DNA from 4 places in the Salmonella sp. HY31 genome. Region 1 is predicted to be linked to each of the others. Evidence: predicted binding sites of a transcription regulator. Region 1 holds the regulator's gene; each other region holds the start of a gene.
The links. Region 1 encodes PurR, which represses purine synthesis genes. Its sites were predicted from a motif close to CANGCAAACGTTTGCNTG; they were not measured.
Positions count from the first base shown of each region.

Region 2: the regulator PurR is predicted to act here: its motif matches at 2,323-2,340, upstream of gltS (sodium/glutamate symporter).
Region 3: the regulator PurR is predicted to act here: its motif matches at 2,819-2,836, upstream of glyA (serine hydroxymethyltransferase).
Region 4: the regulator PurR is predicted to act here: its motif matches at 1,924-1,941, upstream of purE (5-(carboxyamino)imidazole ribonucleotide mutase).

Region 1 is NZ_CP170479.1:2,116,550-2,121,389, reverse strand. It holds gene ACE15A_RS10025 (C40 family peptidase) at 1-63, shown strand, start outside; gene sodB (superoxide dismutase [Fe]) at 190-771, shown strand; gene ACE15A_RS10015 (YnhF family membrane protein) at 854-943, opposite strand; gene purR (HTH-type transcriptional repressor PurR) at 1,239-2,264, shown strand; gene punR (DNA-binding transcriptional activator PunR) at 2,261-3,193, opposite strand; gene punC (purine nucleoside transporter PunC) at 3,306-4,511, shown strand; gene cfa (cyclopropane fatty acyl phospholipid synthase) at 4,801-4,840, shown strand, end outside.
Region 2 is NZ_CP170479.1:87,796-92,635, forward strand. It holds gene ACE15A_RS00400 (AsmA family protein) at 1-759, opposite strand, end outside; gene xanP (xanthine/proton symporter XanP) at 880-2,271, opposite strand; gene gltS (sodium/glutamate symporter) at 2,499-3,704, shown strand; gene recG (ATP-dependent DNA helicase RecG) at 3,740-4,840, opposite strand, start outside.
Region 3 is NZ_CP170479.1:1,189,516-1,194,355, reverse strand. It holds gene csiE (stationary phase inducible protein CsiE) at 1-120, shown strand, start outside; gene ACE15A_RS05520 (3-phenylpropionate MFS transporter) at 115-1,254, opposite strand; gene glyA (serine hydroxymethyltransferase) at 1,450-2,703, opposite strand; gene hmpA (NO-inducible flavohemoprotein) at 3,028-4,218, shown strand; gene cadC (lysine decarboxylation/transport transcriptional activator CadC) at 4,400-4,840, shown strand, end outside.
Region 4 is NZ_CP170479.1:3,447,526-3,452,365, forward strand. It holds gene cysS (cysteine--tRNA ligase) at 1-502, opposite strand, end outside; gene ppiB (peptidylprolyl isomerase B) at 675-1,169, shown strand; gene lpxH (UDP-2,3-diacylglucosamine diphosphatase) at 1,172-1,894, shown strand; gene purE (5-(carboxyamino)imidazole ribonucleotide mutase) at 2,012-2,521, shown strand; gene purK (5-(carboxyamino)imidazole ribonucleotide synthase) at 2,518-3,585, shown strand; gene mnmH (tRNA 2-selenouridine(34) synthase MnmH) at 3,681-4,766, shown strand; gene ACE15A_RS16415 (methionine ABC transporter permease) at 4,805-4,840, opposite strand, start outside.

The sequences.
Region 1 (4,840 bases):
GAATACTGGCAGCGCCATTATGTCGGCGCCCGCCGGGTGATGACCCCTAAAACAATTCGCTAATATTTTATCCTGTCGTTTAACGACAGGATAACTTCTTCTTTTGCGCCCCCGCTCAATTTGCTACCCTATCCTTACGCGCACCAGGGTTATTGTGCGTGCGCAATATTAATAATAAGGAGAGAAGCAATGTCGTTCGAATTACCTGCATTACCGTATGCCAAAGATGCTCTGGCGCCGCATATTTCTGCTGAGACGCTGGAATATCACTATGGCAAACATCATCAGACTTACGTGACCAATCTTAATAATTTGATCAAAGGCACGGCGTTTGAAGGCAAATCGCTGGAAGAGATCGTGCGTGCTTCCGAAGGCGGCATCTTTAATAACGCCGCTCAGGTGTGGAACCATACGTTCTACTGGAACTGCCTGGCACCAAATGCTGGCGGCGAACCGACCGGGAAACTGGCTGATGCTATCGCGGCATCTTTTGGCAGCTTCGCGGAATTTAAAACGCAGTTCACAGATGCCGCTATCAAAAACTTTGGTTCCGGCTGGACATGGCTGGTAAAAGGCGCTGATGGCAAACTGGCTATCGTCTCTACCTCAAATGCCGGTACGCCGCTGACCACAGATGCGACGCCGCTGCTGACGGTTGATGTGTGGGAACACGCGTATTACATCGACTACCGCAACGCCCGTCCAAACTATCTGGAGCATTTTTGGGCGCTGGTTAACTGGGAATTTGTCGCGAAAAATCTCGCCGCATAAGTCTGAGCACGCAGAAGGTACGCCTTCTGCGTTTTAGAGAGGGATAGAATAGAGGAAACGCCCTCCCTCAGAAGAGAGGGAATCAGTGCAGAGCGGCCGTTAATCCACCTGCGACAATCAAGCCCAGAACAATAAGCGTAGTGATCAACGAAAATTTCAGGTCGGTACTCATCAAGTTTTCTCCTTTTTATTCCCACACAAAAAGTGATATAGCGCATTTTTGCACATTCCCGCACAAAAATCTCTCATGTTTTATATTGATAACTGTTTTTAACGCTTCCCCTTTTCCTCAAGATCAGACAAAATTCCAGGCTTACTGAATTAGCGTAACGGCCATTGACCCCTTCCTGACGTTCCGTGTCGTTTTTCCGGCATGCCGCAACCCTGACGTTGCGATTAGGGTGTGTGTAGGCAAACGTTTACCTGGCGTTTCTCAGGAGCTTAGCGAGGGTCTGGAGTGAAATGTAATGGCAACAATTAAAGATGTAGCGAAACGAGCAAACGTTTCCACTACAACTGTATCACACGTAATCAACAAAACGCGTTTTGTCGCTGAAGAAACGCGTAACGCGGTCTGGGCAGCGATTAAAGAGCTGCACTACTCTCCCAGCGCCGTCGCGCGTAGCCTGAAGGTCAACCATACCAAATCGATAGGCTTACTGGCGACCAGCAGCGAAGCGGCCTATTTTGCAGAAATTATCGAGGCGGTTGAAAAAAACTGCTTTCAGAAAGGCTATACGCTGATTTTGGGCAACGCCTGGAATAACCTGGAAAAACAGCGCGCCTACCTGTCCATGATGGCGCAAAAGCGCGTGGATGGCCTGCTGGTGATGTGTTCTGAGTACCCGGAACCTCTGCTTTCCATGCTGGAAGAGTATCGCCATATTCCGATGGTGGTGATGGACTGGGGTGAAGCGAAGGCCGATTTTACCGATACGGTGATTGATAACGCCTTTGCAGGCGGCTATATGGCGGGTCGTTATCTGGTTGAGCGCGGTCACCGGGATATCGGCGTTATTCCCGGTCCGCTGGAGCGCAACACCGGCGCGGGTCGGCTGGCAGGCTTCATGAAGGCAATGGAGGAGGCGCTGATCAACGTGCCAGACAACTGGATTGTTCAGGGCGACTTCGAGCCGGAGTCCGGTTACCACGCGATGCAGCAAATCTTATCGCAGTCACATCGCCCTACCGCCGTTTTCTGCGGCGGCGATATTATGGCGATGGGCGCGCTTTGCGCGGCAGACGAAATGGGGCTTCGCGTACCGCAGGACGTTTCGGTGATCGGTTATGACAATGTGCGTAACGCCCGCTTCTTTACCCCGGCGCTGACGACGATTCACCAGCCCAAAGACTCTTTAGGCGAAACCGCATTTAATATGCTATTGGATCGCATCGTCAATAAGCGCGAAGAGTCACAGTCTATTGAAGTTCATCCACGCCTGGTTGAGCGTCGCTCGGTCGCTGACGGCCCGTTCCGCGACTATCGACGTTAATCCCCGCTGTCGGGAGCCTCTTCAGGCTCCCGCAACCACTCCCGATTCAACGTTTCGCTATCGCCCAAATAATCCAGCAGCCATGCCAGCGCGGGCGAGGCCTCGTTTTGCTGCCACGTCAGGCAACAGGCCGCATCGGGAAACGGATTCTCTAACGTCAGCGCCACCCATTTTCCGCTGTCTATCCACTGTCGGGCAAAGTGCGTCGGCACCATTCCCACGCATAATCCTGCTGACAGGCAGGTTGCCGATGACTCCCAGTCCGGTACTACAACCCTTTTTTGGTTATCCAGCAACCAGGTAATCCGTTTCGGTAAGGTTCGCGAGGTATCTTCTCTGACCAGCGACGGCCAGTTGCGCAGGGTATCATCGCTTAACGGTCCCGGCATCGCCGCCAGCGGGTGATCGCTTGCCACTACGCAACTCCAGCTCAGGGTACCCATATCCCGAAAAGCATAACGTCCCCCTACCGGAATCGCCTGCGTCGCCCCAATAGCCAGTTCGACTCGCCCGTCGGAGAGCGCGTCCCAGACGCCGTTAAACACCTCCTGAAAAACCAGCAGTTCCACATCGTCAAAATGGCGATAGAAATCGACGATCATCTGCCGGGTACGTTCTGGTCTGACGATATTATCCACCGCAATAGCCAACTGCCCGCGCCAGCCATTAGCAATTTGCTGACACTGTTGACGAGTGATCTGCATTTTTTTGATAACAGAACGCCCTTCTTTTAAAAACCAGACGCCAGCAGGCGTAAGTTCAACATCACGGTGACGTCGTACAAAAAGCGGTACGGCCAGCCACTCCTCTAACTGACGAACGGTGTAACTGACTGCCGAAGGCACACGGTGCAGTTCCTGCGCCGCCGCGCTAAAACTGCCATTGCGCGCCACGGCGTCAACCACTTCAAGCGAGTATTCCGACCACATAATTTGCCTACAAAAATTTTGAATTCACTGGACAAATATTAACGTTTCACAACCGTAATTTCACTCCCTACACTCTGCGACAATGTCTGTCTGATAAGAAAGAGAAACAAATATGCAACCTGGAAAAGGTTTTTTAGTCTGGTTAGCCGGTCTTAGCGTGCTGGGGTTTCTGGCTACGGACATGTACCTGCCCGCGTTTGCCGCCATACAGGCGGATTTACAAACGCCTGCTGCCGCTGTCAGCGCCAGCCTCAGCCTGTTTTTAGCTGGCTTTGCCGTCGCACAACTACTCTGGGGACCGCTATCGGATCGTTATGGCCGTAAACCGATTTTACTGCTGGGGTTATCCATCTTTGCGCTCGGAAGTCTGGGGATGCTGTGGGTAGAAAGCGCGGCAGCACTGCTGACGCTACGCTTTGTGCAGGCCGTCGGCGTTTGTGCGGCAACGGTAATCTGGCAAGCGCTGGTGACCGATTATTATCCTTCGCAAAAAATTAATCGTATCTTCGCCACTATCATGCCACTGGTAGGATTATCCCCGGCGCTTGCGCCCTTACTGGGAAGCTGGATACTGACGCATTTCTCATGGCAGGCGATTTTCGCCACGCTGTTTGCGATTACGTTGTTGCTGATGTTGCCAGCGCTGCGCTTAAAACCATCGGTAAAAGCACATGCCGAGGGACAGGATAAACTCACTTTTGCGACGTTGCTACGCTCTAAAACCTATCGCGGTAATGTACTGATTTATGCCGCCTGTTCCGCCAGCTTTTTTGCGTGGTTAACGGGTTCCCCGTTCATTCTCAGCGCGATGGGTTACAGCCCGGCAGTGATTGGCCTGAGCTATGTTCCTCAAACCATCGCTTTTCTGATTGGCGGATATGGCTGCCGCGCGGCGCTACAAAAATGGCAGGGTTACCAATTGCTTCCGTGGCTGTTAGGGCTGTATGCGCTGAGCGTTATCGCCACCTGGGGAACGGGCTTCCTGAATAATGCCTCACTGGTGGAGATCCTGATTCCGTTCTGCGTAATGGCGATTGCTAATGGCGCAATCTACCCTATCGTCGTCGCGCAAGCGTTACGCCCTTTCCCTCAAGCCACGGGGCGTGCTGCGGCGCTGCAAAATACGCTGCAACTGGGGTTATGTTTCCTGGCAAGCCTGGTGGTTTCATGGCTCATCAGCACGCCGCTGCTGACCACCACCAGCGTAATGCTCTTTACCGTTGTTCTGGCGGCGTTAGGCTACAAAATGCAGTCTCATGCAGCGTGCAATGAGGCCGGATTTGCGCATGCCGATGTCGCCCACGAGAAGTCTCACTAGAGGTTTGTTAACCCCGGTTAATTAGCACGCTAACAATTTTCGGTTGAATCATCAAAAATTGCGGCCTATACTGATTCCCGGTTGTTTATATTACGATAATTATTAGGCATTAACGGGAACCGGAGCGTTCCCGATTCACCACGGATGGCCTTTTCGGCAAGGGTTCCTCCCTTCCTCTGTTCTACGTCGGATAACTGGCTCACGGAATTGTCCGTGGGATTTCTCACAAAGCCAAAAAAGCGTCTACGCTGTTTTAAGGTTCTGATCACCGTCCAGTGATGGAGAAGCTATGAGTTCATCGTGTATAGAAGAAGTCAGCGTACCGGATG
Region 2 (4,840 bases), 2.0 Mb from region 1:
AATCTGCAAAGATGGAACCGTAGTAAGCGGCGCGAAAAACTCGCTCAGGGATTTATCGCTTTGTAACCGAATATCATTCAGCCGCAGATTTTCAACGACCCAACTACCGTCAGCATTACGCCGGGCGACGCCAGTCAACGCTCCGCGCGCCATATCGGCGCCGACGGTGTTTAACATCACCTGATTATGGTCGATACTGCCTTCAATAAGCACATTAGTGGCGGGAACGTCGTTTAACGTCAGCGAACCGGCACTCAGTTGAATCTGGGCTTTATTGCCTAATATCTGACCGGCTTCGGGGCGCCAGGGCATAATGCCGCCGTTAACGCGCTGGGCGCTCAACCGCCATTCGCTGCCGGGACTATTGAGCGCCATATTGCGAAGTTGCAGGCGGTCGGCCTCAAACGGGAAAGGCGCGGTTTGCACTGAAATATTCAGCGTGCCGTCCTGTAACAGAATCGTGTCGACATGCAGTGGCGCGGTTAACTGGCGAATGCTCAGACCGATATCTACGGTTTTCGCGACCAGGGTAGCAGGCTGACCATCACGACCAAAGGTCACATTCTCCAGTAAAAGATGGGATGGGGCGGAAAAACGATGATCCATCACGTCGAATGTGAGGTGATAACCGCTGTTCTCTGATACCCAGTTGCTGACGTGATCTGCGCCCCAGCGCGTTTGCAGCAGAAAATAAAAGCCGAAAATCACCACTAAACAGGCGATCAGCACGTAGAGAAGCAACCTCCCAATCAATTTCATGGTCTTCCATCCCGTGAAATGCACATAGGGGATTTATGCACGATTTGCGTGCAATCCTCAAGACAGGAATGGTGAAAGAGCGTTACAGCGGCGGCGAATCGGGTCGCCGCCGCAGGGTTTTTACGGTTTTTCCGGCGGGAGAATCAGGTTCAGAACGATGGCCGTGATGCCGCCAGCGGCAATTCCGGATGAGAGCAGATTTTTCACCCATTCCGGCGCGAACTGCAGGATCTGCGGCTGTTGCGAGACGCCAAGACCCACGGCCAGCGATAGGGCGATAATCAGAATCGCGCGGCGGTTCAGCGGCTCACGCGAGACAATACGCACCCCGGAGGCGGCAATGGTGCCAAACATCACTAACGTGGCGCCGCCGAGCACCGGTTCCGGGATATGCTGCACAAAACCGCTTACCGCCGGGAACAGGCCGAGCACAATCAGCATCAGCGCGACGACAAATCCCACATAGCGACTGGCGACGCCAGTCAACTGAATTACGCCGTTGTTCTGACCGAAACAGGAATTCGGAAACGTATTAAATACCGCTGAAACAAAGGAGTTCAGGCCGTTAGCCAGTACGCCGCCTTTTAGCCGCTTCATGTACAAGGGGCCGGATACCGGCTGCTCGGAGACATCAGACGTGGCGGTGATGTCGCCGATGGTCTCCAGCGAGGTAATCATAAAGACCAGCATCAACGGCAGTAGCAGGTTCCAGTCAATGCCCAGACCATAATACAGCGGAGTCGGCACCATGATGATGTCCTGTGAAATCGGCGCGTTGTTTTCAGGCAACATGCCCATAAACCAGGCCAAAAGATAGCCTGCCGCCATGGCGATAACCAAAGAAGCCACGCGCAGGTAGGGATTACGCTGCCGATTCAGCAGGATGATAATGGCCAGGACGACGCCGGCCAGCAACAAGTTTTTCGGTGCGCCAAAGGTGTTGTCGCTCATGGCGGCATAGCCGCCGCCGATGGAGGTTAGCCCCACCTGAATCAGTGACAGGCCAATAATCATCACCACTACGCCGGAGACTAACGGCGTGATAATCCGGCGTGCCAGATGTAGAATGCGTGAAAGCACCATCTCGGTGCAGCTTGCCAGCATCAGCGTGCCGAACAGCGCCGCCATCATCGTCGGGACGTCCGCGCCGCCGGTTTTCAGCGCGGTACCGCCCATAATCAGTGGAGCGACAAAGTTAAAACTGGTTCCCTGGATGGATAACAGCCCCGATCCTACCGGCCCCCACGCTTTAATTTGAATAATAGAGGCTACGCCGGAGGCGAACAGCGACATGCTGATAATGTGCTGCGTATCCTGCGCCGGTAAACCCAACGCCTGGCAGATTAATAGCGCTGGCGTGATTACCGCGACAAACATGGCCAGCAGATGCTGACAAGCGGCAAAAAGGGTTTGAGGGAGCGGCGGGCGATCTTCAAGGCGGTAAATCAATTCGCTGTTTTGCGTCTGCGCAACCGGTTGCGCATCTGCCGACTCGATGGCGTTAACGGACATCAGGGACATTCTCGTGGTGGAAAAGCGGTGATTTTATCTGACCGGCTGGTAAAAGCAAACGATTGCGAGCGAATATTCTTAATATTTAAAAAAGATAAATGCACCTTTTTATATAACTTTTTGCCTTTTTCTGCTTAAAATCCATGCCGACGACTCGCAAAGAGCTAAAAAACTGACTCAGGAAATGATTTGTGCGCACATGTCACAGCGCACTACAGGAGCTTTAAATGTTTGAACTCGATACCTTATCGACCCTTGTCGCCGCCACGCTGGTGCTGCTACTGGGTCGCAAGCTGGTCCAGTCTGTCTCCTTACTGAAGAAATATACGATTCCGGAACCGGTGGCGGGTGGGTTACTGGTCGCTATTGCGCTGCTGGTGCTGAAAAAAAGCGTCGGTTGGGAGGTCAACTTTGATATGACCCTACGCGATCCGCTGATGCTGGCGTTTTTCGCGACGATCGGCCTTAACGCCAACCTTGCCAGCCTGCGGAAAGGGGGACGCGTCGTTGGCGTCTTCCTGATCGTCGTGGTCGGATTACTGCTGATGCAGAATGCCATCGGTATCGGCATGGCGAGTCTGCTGGGGTTGGACCCGTTAATGGGGCTGATTGCCGGATCGATTACGCTGTCCGGCGGGCACGGTACCGGCGCGGCGTGGAGTAAGCTGTTTATCGAACGTTATGGTTTTGCCAACGCCACCGAAGTTGCGATGGCTTGTGCGACCTTTGGCCTGGTACTGGGTGGGTTGATTGGCGGCCCGGTAGCGCGTTATCTGGTAAAACACTCCACCACGCCGGATGGAATGCCTGACGATCAGGCCGTGCCGACGGCCTTTGAAAAGCCGGACGTGGGTCGTATGATCACTTCTCTGGTGCTAATCGAAACCATCGCCCTGATTGCTATCTGTCTGACGGTGGGCAAAATCGTAGCGCAGCTACTGGCGGGAACGGTGCTTGAACTGCCGGTCTTCGTTTGCGTGCTTTTTGTTGGGGTGATCCTCAGCAATGGTCTGGCGCTGGCGGGCTTTTATCGCGTATTTGAGCGTGCAGTTTCGGTGCTGGGGAACGTGAGTTTGTCGCTATTCCTGGCAATGGCGCTGATGAGCCTGAAGCTGTGGGAACTGGCGTCGCTGGCGCTGCCGATGCTGGCGATTCTGGTGGTACAGACCATCTTCATGGCGCTATACGCGATCTTTGTCACCTGGCGCATGATGGGGAAAAACTACGATGCGGCGGTGCTGGCGGCGGGACATTGCGGTTTTGGCCTGGGCGCAACGCCGACCGCCATTGCCAATATGCAGGCGATTACCGACCGTTTTGGCCCCTCGCATATGGCGTTCCTGGTCGTGCCGATGGTCGGCGCGTTTTTTATCGATATCGTCAATGCGCTGGTGATTAAGCTGTATCTGCTGTTACCGATTTTCGCGCAATAATGGTTTGTACGGCGGCATTTAAGCCGCCGTGCTCACTAGGCGTTAGAATAGCGTTCAGTTTCCGGCATCCAGCGCTCAATCAGCGCCGCCGCCTGCTGCGGATAACGTTCATGAATATGACGGGCAATACGCTGAACTTCGGGAATAATGGCCTGATCGCGCAGTAAATCCGCAACTTTAAATTCGGCGTTCCCCGTCTGGCGGGTGCCCAGTAATTCCCCCGGGCCGCGTATTTCCAAATCTTTTTGCGCAATCACAAAGCCGTCATTGCTGTCGCGCAATACCTGCAAACGCTTCTGCGCCGTTTTCGACAACGGCGATTTATAGAGCAGCACACAGTGCGACGCGACCGCGCCACGGCCAACGCGTCCTCTGAGCTGGTGTAACTGCGCCAGGCCCAGTCGTTCCGGGTTTTCAATAATCATCAGGCTGGCGTTAGGAACATCGACCCCCACCTCAATCACCGTGGTGGCGACCAGCAGATGCATTTCACCCTGCTTAAAGCGTTGCATAACGGCCTGTTTTTCGGCGGGTTTCATGCGGCCATGTACCAGGCCAATATTCAACTCCGGTAACGCCAGCTTGAGCTCCTCCCAGGTGGCCTCCGCCGCCTGCGCTTCCAGGAGGTCGGACTCTTCAATCAGCGTACATACCCAGTAGGCCTGACGGCCTTCGGTTGTGCAGGCGTTGCGCACACGATCAATGATTTCATGGCGACGGGTATCCGGAATAGCAACGGTAGTGACAGGGGTACGGCCCGGCGGTAGTTCGTCAATCACTGAGGTATCGAGATCGGCATACGCGGTCATCGCCAGGGTGCGCGGAATGGGCGTTGCGGTCATAATTAACTGATGCGGATGAAAGCCCTGCTGCTGGCCTTTTTCCCACAATGCCAGACGCTGGTGGACGCCAAAGCGGTGCTGCTCATCGATAATCACCAGCGCCAGCCCATTAAACTGCACCTGCTCCTGAAAAATGGCGTGCGTGCCTACCACCATTTGCACCTGTCCGCTGGCTATAGCGTCTTGCTGCGCCACGCGCGCTTTGCCTTTCTGCTTACCGGCTAGCCAGCCGACCTCTACGCCGAGCGGCGCAAACCAGTTACGGAAGTTATTCGCATGTTGCTCCGCCAGCAG
Region 3 (4,840 bases), 930 kb from region 1:
GCGCTGATTGTTACCCCTTACGCCACGCCGCTACCGCTCTTCTCACCGCCGTTAATTCATGCGGATCGCGCCCTCACAGCGCACCAGCAGCAACAGATCCGCAAGATCCTGGAATCATGACGCGGCAACCACTTTGGGCCGAAGGAAGATAGCGGGCAATGCCACCAGCGCCATAATCCAGAATACGCCGCCGCCCAGATGTTGATACAGAAAACCGGCAAATACCGTCATAATAGCGATGCTGCCGCCCATCGCCACAGCGGAATAGACGGCCTGCAAACGAATCACCTCGCTTCCCTGACGTGCAGCGATATAGCGCATGGCGGCCAGATGGCAAACGGTAAACGTTCCACAATGCAGGATTTGTATCACAATCAGCCACGGCAACGCCGTACTCCAGCCCATCAGCCACCAGCGTACCACCCCGCACACGGCGGAAAGCAACAGCAAGTCGCGAGCGCTAAACCGGCGGAATAGCTTTTTACTCAGGGCGAAAATGATCACTTCCGCCACCACGCCCAACGACCATAAATAGCCGACTGCCGACGCTGAATAGCCAGCCCCCTGCCAGTATATGGCGCTAAAACCGTAATAGGCGGCGTGCGCCCCTTGCAGCAAACAGACGCAGGCCAGAAAACGCCAGCTTTGCGCCACCAGTGTACTCCAGGCGGGCCAGCCTGCGCTCTCCTGCTGACGGCTTTCCCCCTGCGGCGGCACGCTGGGACGTAACAACATGCCCAGCAACATCGAGGCGACGCCAAGCGTCAGTAGCGCCAGAATCGCCTGGTAATCGTATAAACTCACCAGTTTACCGGTCAGCGCCGACCCTATCACGAAGGCGATAGACCCCCACAGCCGCACCCGGCCATAGTCCAGGGTAATTTGCTTTTGCCAGGTATTGGCCAGCGCATCGGTCAGCGGCACCAGTGGTGAAAAGAAGAGGTTAAACCCGACCATCACCACCATTAGCCACGCGACATGCGTTCCTGCCCAAAATGCCAGCGCAAATACCAGCGTCAACAATGCCAGTACGCGCAGCGCGGAGATCAACCGTGAAGGATCGCTTACGCGAGGAGCAATGAGCAGGCTACCGAGAAAACGCGCGACCAGGCCTCCGCCCAGCAGAAGACCGATGGTTTCCGGCGTTAGCCCAAGACCTTTAAGCCAGACGCTCCAGAATGGCAGAAAAATACCGTAACTAAAGAAGTAGGTGAAATAACTGAGCGCCAGCCAGCGCGTGGAATGCAATGCCATGATTCCCTCCCGTTTGGAAGCGATAGTCTGGCGATAAACGGTTACGCTGGCAAGAGTAACATAAGATTAACAAGCACGGAGGGAGTTCAAACCGCAACGCCGCCGGAGAATGGCTTCCGGCGGCGTTGCGCTATGGTGCATTCAGGTAAGCCCGACAGACACAGCGCCATCGGGCCATTTTCATAACACAAGCGCTTACGCGTAAACCGGGAAGCGGGCGCAGATATCCAGCACTTTGCCCTTCACGCGCTCAATGACCGCTTCATCATTGATATTGTCCAGCACGTCGCACATCCAGCCAGCCAGCTCTTTCACTTCTGCTTCTTTAAAGCCGCGACGAGTGACTGCCGGAGAACCGATACGAATACCGGAGGTGACAAACGGGCTCTTCGGATCGTTCGGCACGCTGTTTTTGTTCACCGTGATGTTGGCGCGGCCCAGGGCGGCGTCGGCTTCTTTACCGGTCAGGTTTTTATCCACCAGGTCCAACAGGAACAGGTGGTTTTCAGTGCCGCCAGACACCACTTTGTAACCGCGATTCAGGAACACTTCTACCATCGCTTTGGCATTTTTCGCTACCTGCTGCTGGTAAACTTTGAACTCTGGCTCCATCGCTTCTTTCAACGCCACGGCTTTTGCTGCGATAACGTGCATCAGCGGGCCGCCTTGCGCGCTTGGGAAGACGGCAGAGTTCAGTTTTTTGTACAGCTCTTCGTCGCCGCCTTTCGCCAGGATCAGGCCGCCGCGCGGACCAGCCAGAGTTTTGTGCGTGGTGGTCGTGACCACATGCGCATGGGGAACCGGGTTCGGGTAAACGCCCGCGGCAATCAGGCCCGCCACGTGCGCCATGTCGACAAACAGGTATGCGCCGATGCTGTCAGCGATTTCACGCATTTTTGCCCAGTCAACCACGCCGGAGTAGGCAGAGAAGCCACCGATAATCATCTTCGGCTTGTGCTCTTTGGCCAGCTTCGCCATATCGTCGTAGTCAATTTTACCGGACTCATCAATACCGTAAGGAATGATGTTGTACAGTTTACCGGAGAAGTTAACCGGAGAACCATGAGTCAGGTGGCCGCCCTGCGCCAGGTTCATGCCCAGAACAGTATCGCCCGGCTGCAGCAGAGCGGTGTAAACAGCGAAGTTAGCCTGAGAACCAGAGTGCGGCTGAACGTTAGCGTAGTCGGCGCCAAACAGAGCTTTCGCGCGGTCAATCGCCAGTTGCTCTACGATATCAACATATTCGCAACCGCCGTAGTAGCGCTTGCCCGGATATCCTTCAGCATATTTATTGGTCAGCTGAGAGCCCTGCGCCTGCATAACGCGCGGGCTGGTGTAGTTTTCGGAGGCGATCAGTTCGATGTGCTCTTCCTGACGTACTTTTTCCTGCTCCATAGCCTGCCACAATTCGGCATCATAATCGGCAATGTTCATTTCACGCTTTAACATCCGCATCTCCTGACTCAGCTAACAATAAAATTTGTGCCTGAAAAGGCAGTCCGTGGGACTTCGGCCAACAGTATAACCGAATCATTCTTCGATAACAGGTCTTGACAAAGGTTTTTACGCAAACGTTTACCTGTACGTCAGATAAGGGTTTCCTGAACGAAAGCCTGACGAATTTCAACGGATTTCTTTTCAGCTTTGTGATGCAGATTTTTCACGTTGTTACGTCCACAACGTAAGGCATTGAAGAACCATTTACAATGCAAGGGTATTTTTATAAGATGCATTTGATATACATCATTAGATTTTCACATAAAGGAAGCACGTATGCTAGACGCACAAACCATCGCTACAGTAAAGGCCACCATTCCCCTGCTGGTTGAAACGGGACCGAAACTGACCGCCCACTTCTACGACCGTATGTTTACGCATAACCCGGAGCTCAAAGAAATCTTCAATATGAGCAACCAGCGTAACGGCGATCAGCGTGAAGCCCTGTTTAACGCTATCGCAGCCTACGCCAGCAATATCGAAAATTTACCGGCGCTGCTGCCGGCGGTAGAAAAAATCGCGCAGAAGCACACCAGCTTCCAGATTAAGCCGGAGCAGTACAACATCGTCGGGACGCATCTGCTGGCGACGCTGGAGGAAATGTTCAACCCAGGTCAGGATGTGCTGGACGCGTGGGGCAAAGCCTATGGCGTACTGGCTAACGTCTTTATCAACCGCGAAGCGGAAATTTATCACGATAACGCCAGCAAAGACGGCGGCTGGGAAGGCACGCGCCCCTTCCGCATCGTCGCGAAAACCCCGCGTAGCGCAATGATCACCAGCTTTGAGTTCGAGCCGGTCGACGGCGGTACGGTGGCGGAATACCGTCCCGGGCAGTATCTGGGCGTCTGGCTGAAGCCGGAAGGTTTTGCGCATCAGGAGATCCGTCAATATTCACTGACCCGTAAACCCGATGGTAAAGGATATCGTATTGCCGTGAAGCGTGAAGACGGCGGCCAGGTATCAAACTGGTTACACAATCACGCCAGCGTAGGCGATGTGGTGCATCTGGCCGCGCCGGCAGGTGACTTCTTTATGAATGTCGCCGCCGATATCCCCGTTTCGCTGATTTCCGCTGGCGTCGGCCAGACGCCGATGTTAGCGATGCTCGATACTCTGGCGAAAACACAGCATACTGCGCAGGTGAACTGGTTCCACGCAGCGGAGAATGGCGACGTTCATGCGTTTGCCGACGAAGTGAGCGAACTGGGCCGTACACTGCCGCGTTTCACTGCCCATACCTGGTATCGCGAACCGACCGAGGCCGATCGCGCCCAAAGCGTCTTTGACAGCGAAGGACTGATGGATTTAAGCAAGCTGGAAGCCGCGATCAGCGATCCGACAATGCAGTTCTATCTTTGCGGCCCGGTAGGCTTTATGCAATTTGCCGCAAAACAACTGGTTTCACTTGGCGTGAATAACGAAAACATTCATTACGAATGCTTCGGCCCGCATAAAGTGCTGTAATTGCAAGAAATCGTCTGAAAAAACGGGCTTTGCCGTTAAGAGGAACGCCCGTTTTCCTCCTCATCCCCCTACTTATTGCGCTACTTTTTACGCCTTTCTTTTACAAAAAAGGGGAATAAAAAAAGTCTGTGCAAATCGTGTTATTATTAACGTTTGACTTAGCTCGTTAGGGCATCTTTTTATGCAGCAACCTGTTGTACGCATTGGAGAGTGGCTGGTTACACCTTCTGTTAATCAGATCAGTCGTCAGGGACGCCAGATTACCCTTGAACCACGTCTGATCGATCTTCTGATGTATTTTGCGCACCACCCGGATGAAGTGTTAAGCCGGGATAACATTATTGATCATGTCTGGATGCGCACTATCGTGACCAACCATGTTGTCACCCAAAGCATTTCTGAACTACGCAAATCACTAAGAGACGGCGGAGACTGCAATGCAGAATACATCGTTACCGTACCTAAACGCGGCTATAAGCTGACGGCACCAGTTATCTGGTGCGAAGAAAATAGCGATGAAATCGATAATTCATCAACGTCGCCGCCGCCCCCGATCGCAGCGACATATGCAGAACCGACGGATGGGGTTCCGGCCGTTACGCCAGCGCCGCCCGCCACTTTG
Region 4 (4,840 bases), 1.3 Mb from region 1:
GCGCGCCCGCCTGAAGCTGCTCAAGATCCTGACGAGAAAGCTGCCCATAAGTCGGATCGGTCGGTACATCAAACATTACATCGCCGTTATCCGCCACATAGGCGTGCCCTTTCTCGATTAAAGTTCGGGTGATCTCGATAATTTCCTGAATATGGTGCGTCGCACGCGGCTCGCTGTCCGGACGCAGAATATTCAGCGCGTCGAAGTCCTGATGCATTTCCGCAATCATTCTGTCGACCAGCGCGACAAAACTTTCGCCATTTTCATTGGCGCGCTTAATGATTTTATCGTCGATATCGGTAATGTTACGCACATACTTCAGCTTATAGCCGAGAAAACGCAAATAACGCGCGACAATGTCAAAAGCGACAAACGTGCGCCCGTGGCCAATGTGGCAGAGATCGTAAACGGTGATACCACACACGTACATGCCGACTTCCCCGGCATGAATGGGTTTGAATTCCTCTTTTTGGCGCGTCAGTGTATTAAAAATTTTTAACATCGAAGATTCCGTATAGACGTGTGTGGGTAATAATCTCCGTATCATACATATTATTCGTAATCGAAGCAGCACACTTTGCAAGGTGATCGCAGCTTACGGTTATGCTATAACAAGCCCCTATATGGGCCCCATTGCGGGCTAAAGCACCACTCTATTGGAACAGGATGCAAAAATGGTTACTTTCCACACTAATCACGGCGATATCGTAATCAAAACCTTTGACGATAAAGCGCCTGAAACAGTTAAAAACTTCCTGGACTATTGCCGCGAAGGTTTTTACAACAACACCATTTTCCACCGTGTGATTAACGGTTTTATGATTCAGGGCGGCGGCTTTGAGCCGGGCATGAAACAGAAAGCCACCAAAGAAGCGATCAAAAACGAAGCCAACAACGGTCTGAAAAATACCCGTGGTACGCTGGCAATGGCGCGTACTCAGGCGCCACACTCCGCTACCGCGCAGTTCTTCATCAACGTGGCAGACAACGACTTCCTGAACTTCTCCGGCGAAAGTCTGCAAGGCTGGGGCTACTGCGTCTTTGCGGAAGTCGTAGAGGGTATGGACGTGGTAGATAAAATCAAAGGCATCGCCACTGGCCGTAGCGGTATGCACCAGGACGTACCAAAAGAAGACGTCATCATTGAAAACGTGACCGTCAGCGAGTAATCGTGGCGACACTGTTTATTGCCGATCTACATCTGCAAACGGAAGAACCGGCGATCGTCGCCGGTTTTCTGCGTTTTTTAGCCGCGGAAGCCCGTCAGGCCGACGCGCTGTATATTCTTGGCGATCTCTTCGAGGCCTGGATTGGCGATGACTCCCCTAATCCGTTACATCAAGAGATAGCCGCCGCCATCAAAGCGGTGGTGGATTTTGGCGTTCCCTGCTTCTTTATTCATGGTAATCGCGACTTCCTGATTGGCAAGCGGTTTGCCCGCGAAAGCGGCATGACGCTACTGCCGCAGGAAAAGGTCCTCGACCTGTATGGCCGCAACGTGTTGATCATGCACGGCGATACGCTCTGTACCGATGATGCCAGTTATCAGGCGTTTCGCGCCAAAGTCCATAATCCGTGGGTTCAACGACTGTTCCTTACCCTGCCGCTGTTTATCCGCCGCCGTATCGCCGCCAGAATGCGCGCCGGCAGTAAAGCCGCCAACAGCAGCAAATCGCTGGATATTATGGACGTCAATTCGCAGGCCGTCGTCGCCGAAATGGAGAAACACCGCGTACAGTGGCTGATTCACGGTCACACCCACCGCCCGGCAGTGCATGAACTTTCCGCCAACGGCCAGCCCGCGTTCCGCGTGGTGTTAGGTGCATGGCACCATGAAGGTTCAATGGTAAAAGTCACGCCGGACAATGTTGAGTTAATCGCCTTCCCCTTGTAAATATTCGTCGAATCGTCCGTTACGGCGCGCACGCAACCGTTTTCCTTGCCCGATTATCATGCTATTCTCTGACACCTCAAAAGCAGCGTGTCCCGCACCACAGGAGTTTTAAGACGCATGTCTTCCCGCAATAATCCGGCGCGTGTCGCCATCGTGATGGGGTCCAAAAGCGACTGGGCTACCATGCAATTCGCCGCCGAAATTTTTGAAATTCTGGATGTTCCGCACCATGTAGAAGTGGTTTCCGCCCATCGAACCCCCGATAAACTGTTCAGCTTCGCCGAAACGGCGGAAGACAACGGGTATCAAGTGATTATTGCCGGCGCGGGCGGCGCGGCGCACCTGCCGGGAATGATTGCGGCAAAAACGCTGATACCGGTACTCGGCGTGCCGGTACAAAGCGCTGCGCTAAGCGGCGTGGATAGCCTTTACTCCATTGTGCAGATGCCGCGCGGCATTCCGGTGGGTACACTGGCGATCGGCAAAGCCGGGGCGGCGAACGCCGCGCTGCTGGCAGCGCAAATTTTGGCTACGCATGATAGTGAGCTGCATCAGCGCCTGAGCGACTGGCGCAAAGCGCAAACCGATGAAGTTCTGGAAAATCCCGATCCGCGGGGGACGCTATGAAGCAAGTTTGCGTTCTCGGCAACGGACAACTGGGCCGAATGCTGCGCCAGGCGGGCGAACCGCTGGGTATCGCCGTCTGGCCGGTTGGCCTGGATGCAGAGCCTACCGCCGTTCCGGTACAGCAGAGCGTCATTACCGCAGAGATTGAGCGCTGGCCGGAAACCGCGCTTACCCGTGAGCTGGCGCGCCACCCGGCATTTGTCAATCGCGATGTATTTCCGATCATCGCCGACCGTCTGACACAAAAACAGCTTTTCGATAAACTGGGACTGGCGACCGCCCCCTGGGAACGGTTGACGGATAAAGGCCAATGGTCTGGTCTGTTCAATAAACTGGGCGAACTGGCGATTGTTAAGCGTCGCGTTGGCGGCTACGACGGCCGCGGGCAGTGGCGTCTACACGCGGACGAAACCGGGCAACTACCGGATGACTGCTATGGCGAATGTATTGTTGAGCGCGGCATCCGTTTTTCCGGCGAAGTGTCGTTAGTTGGCGCGCGCGCTCACGACGGCAGCACCGTGTTTTACCCGCTGACGCACAATTTGCATCAGGACGGTATCTTGCGGACCAGCGTCGCGTTCCCACAGGCGAACGCCGAACAGCAGGAGCAGGCGGAATCGATGTTGTCAGCAATTATGCAGGCGCTGAACTACGTCGGCGTAATGGCGATGGAGTGTTTCATCACGCCGGAAGGCCTGTTAATTAATGAACTGGCGCCGCGCGTGCATAACAGCGGACACTGGACGCAAAATGGCGCCAGCATCAGTCAGTTTGAATTGCATCTGCGCGCGATTACCGGCCTGCCGTTGCCCGCGCCGGTGATTAACGCCCCGTCGGTGATGATCAATCTGATCGGCAGCGAGCTGAATTACGACTGGCTGAAGCTGCCGCTGATACATCTGCACTGGTATGATAAAGCGGTACGTCCGGGGCGAAAAGTCGGCCATCTGAATCTGACCGACAGCGATACGTCACGTCTTAGCGCCACCCTGGAAGCGCTCTCTCCGCTCCTGCCGCCAGAATACGCCAGCGGCATTATCTGGGCGCAAAGTAAGCTTAAATAACACATAAAATGCCGGGAGAATGATCTTCCCCTTTCCCGGCTCCTCCCTCAGCGCGTAAAATCTCGCTATTGCTGTTTTGTTTTTCGGGATTACACATGAACGATGGAACGGATTATCGCGCGCTCCTTCTTGCCGATACGCCTTTAATTGATGTACGCGCGCCGGTTGAGTTTCAACAGGGCGCCATGCCAGGCGCTATCAACCTGCCATTGATGATGGATGATGAGCGAGCCGCCGTCGGCACCTGCTACAAACGTCAGGGCGCGGATGCAGCGTTAGCGCTGGGGCATCGGCTGGTTTGCGGCGACATTCGCCAGCAGCGGCTTGAAACCTGGAAAGCCGCATATCGACGTTTCCCCAACGGATATCTGTGTTGCGCGCGCGGCGGTCAGCGGTCGCATATCGTACAACGTTGGCTACAAGAAACAGGGATTGACTGCCCGCTTATTGAAGGCGGCTATAAGGCGCTGCGCCAGACGGCAATTCAGACGACCTGGCAACTGGTGCAAAAACCTATTCTCTTAATTGGCGGCTGTACTGGCAGCGGCAAAACGCAACTGGTGCGACAACAGCCCAACGGTGTCGATCTGGAAGGCCTCGCGCATCATCGCGGCTCCTCTTTTGGCCGCACGCTGAAACCACAACTCAGCCAGGCCAGCTTTGAAAACAAACTTGCCGTTGAATTGCTGAAAATTAACGCGCGTCAGGCGCTAAAAAGGTGGGTACTGGAAGATGAAGGGCGAACGATCGGCGCCAACCATCTGCCTGAGTGTTTACGCGAAAGAATGGCGCAGGCACCCATTGCGGTAGTGGAAGATCCATTTGCGCTTCGTCTGGAACGATTGCGTGAAGAATATTTCATCCGTATGCATCACGATTTCACCCGCGCCTACGGCGATGAACGTGGCTGGCAGGCGTACAGCGAGTACCTGCGCCACGGACTTTTCGCTATTCGCCGCCGTCTGGGGCTGCAACGCTTTGTTGAACTGACGAACACGCTGGATATGGCGCTGGCGGATCAATTATCCAGCGGCAGCACAGACGGACATATGGCATGGTTGGTTCCGCTACTGAATGAATATTACGACCCAATGTATCGCTATCAACTGGAGAAAAAAGCCGCGAATATCGTTTTTCGCGGCACATGGCAAGAGGCTGCCGACTGGCTAAAAGCGCAATAGCTTATTTTTATTGCCGGATGACGCTACATTGATCCGGCTTAGTGTCTGTCGCGCTTGTCGGCACGTTTCGCCAG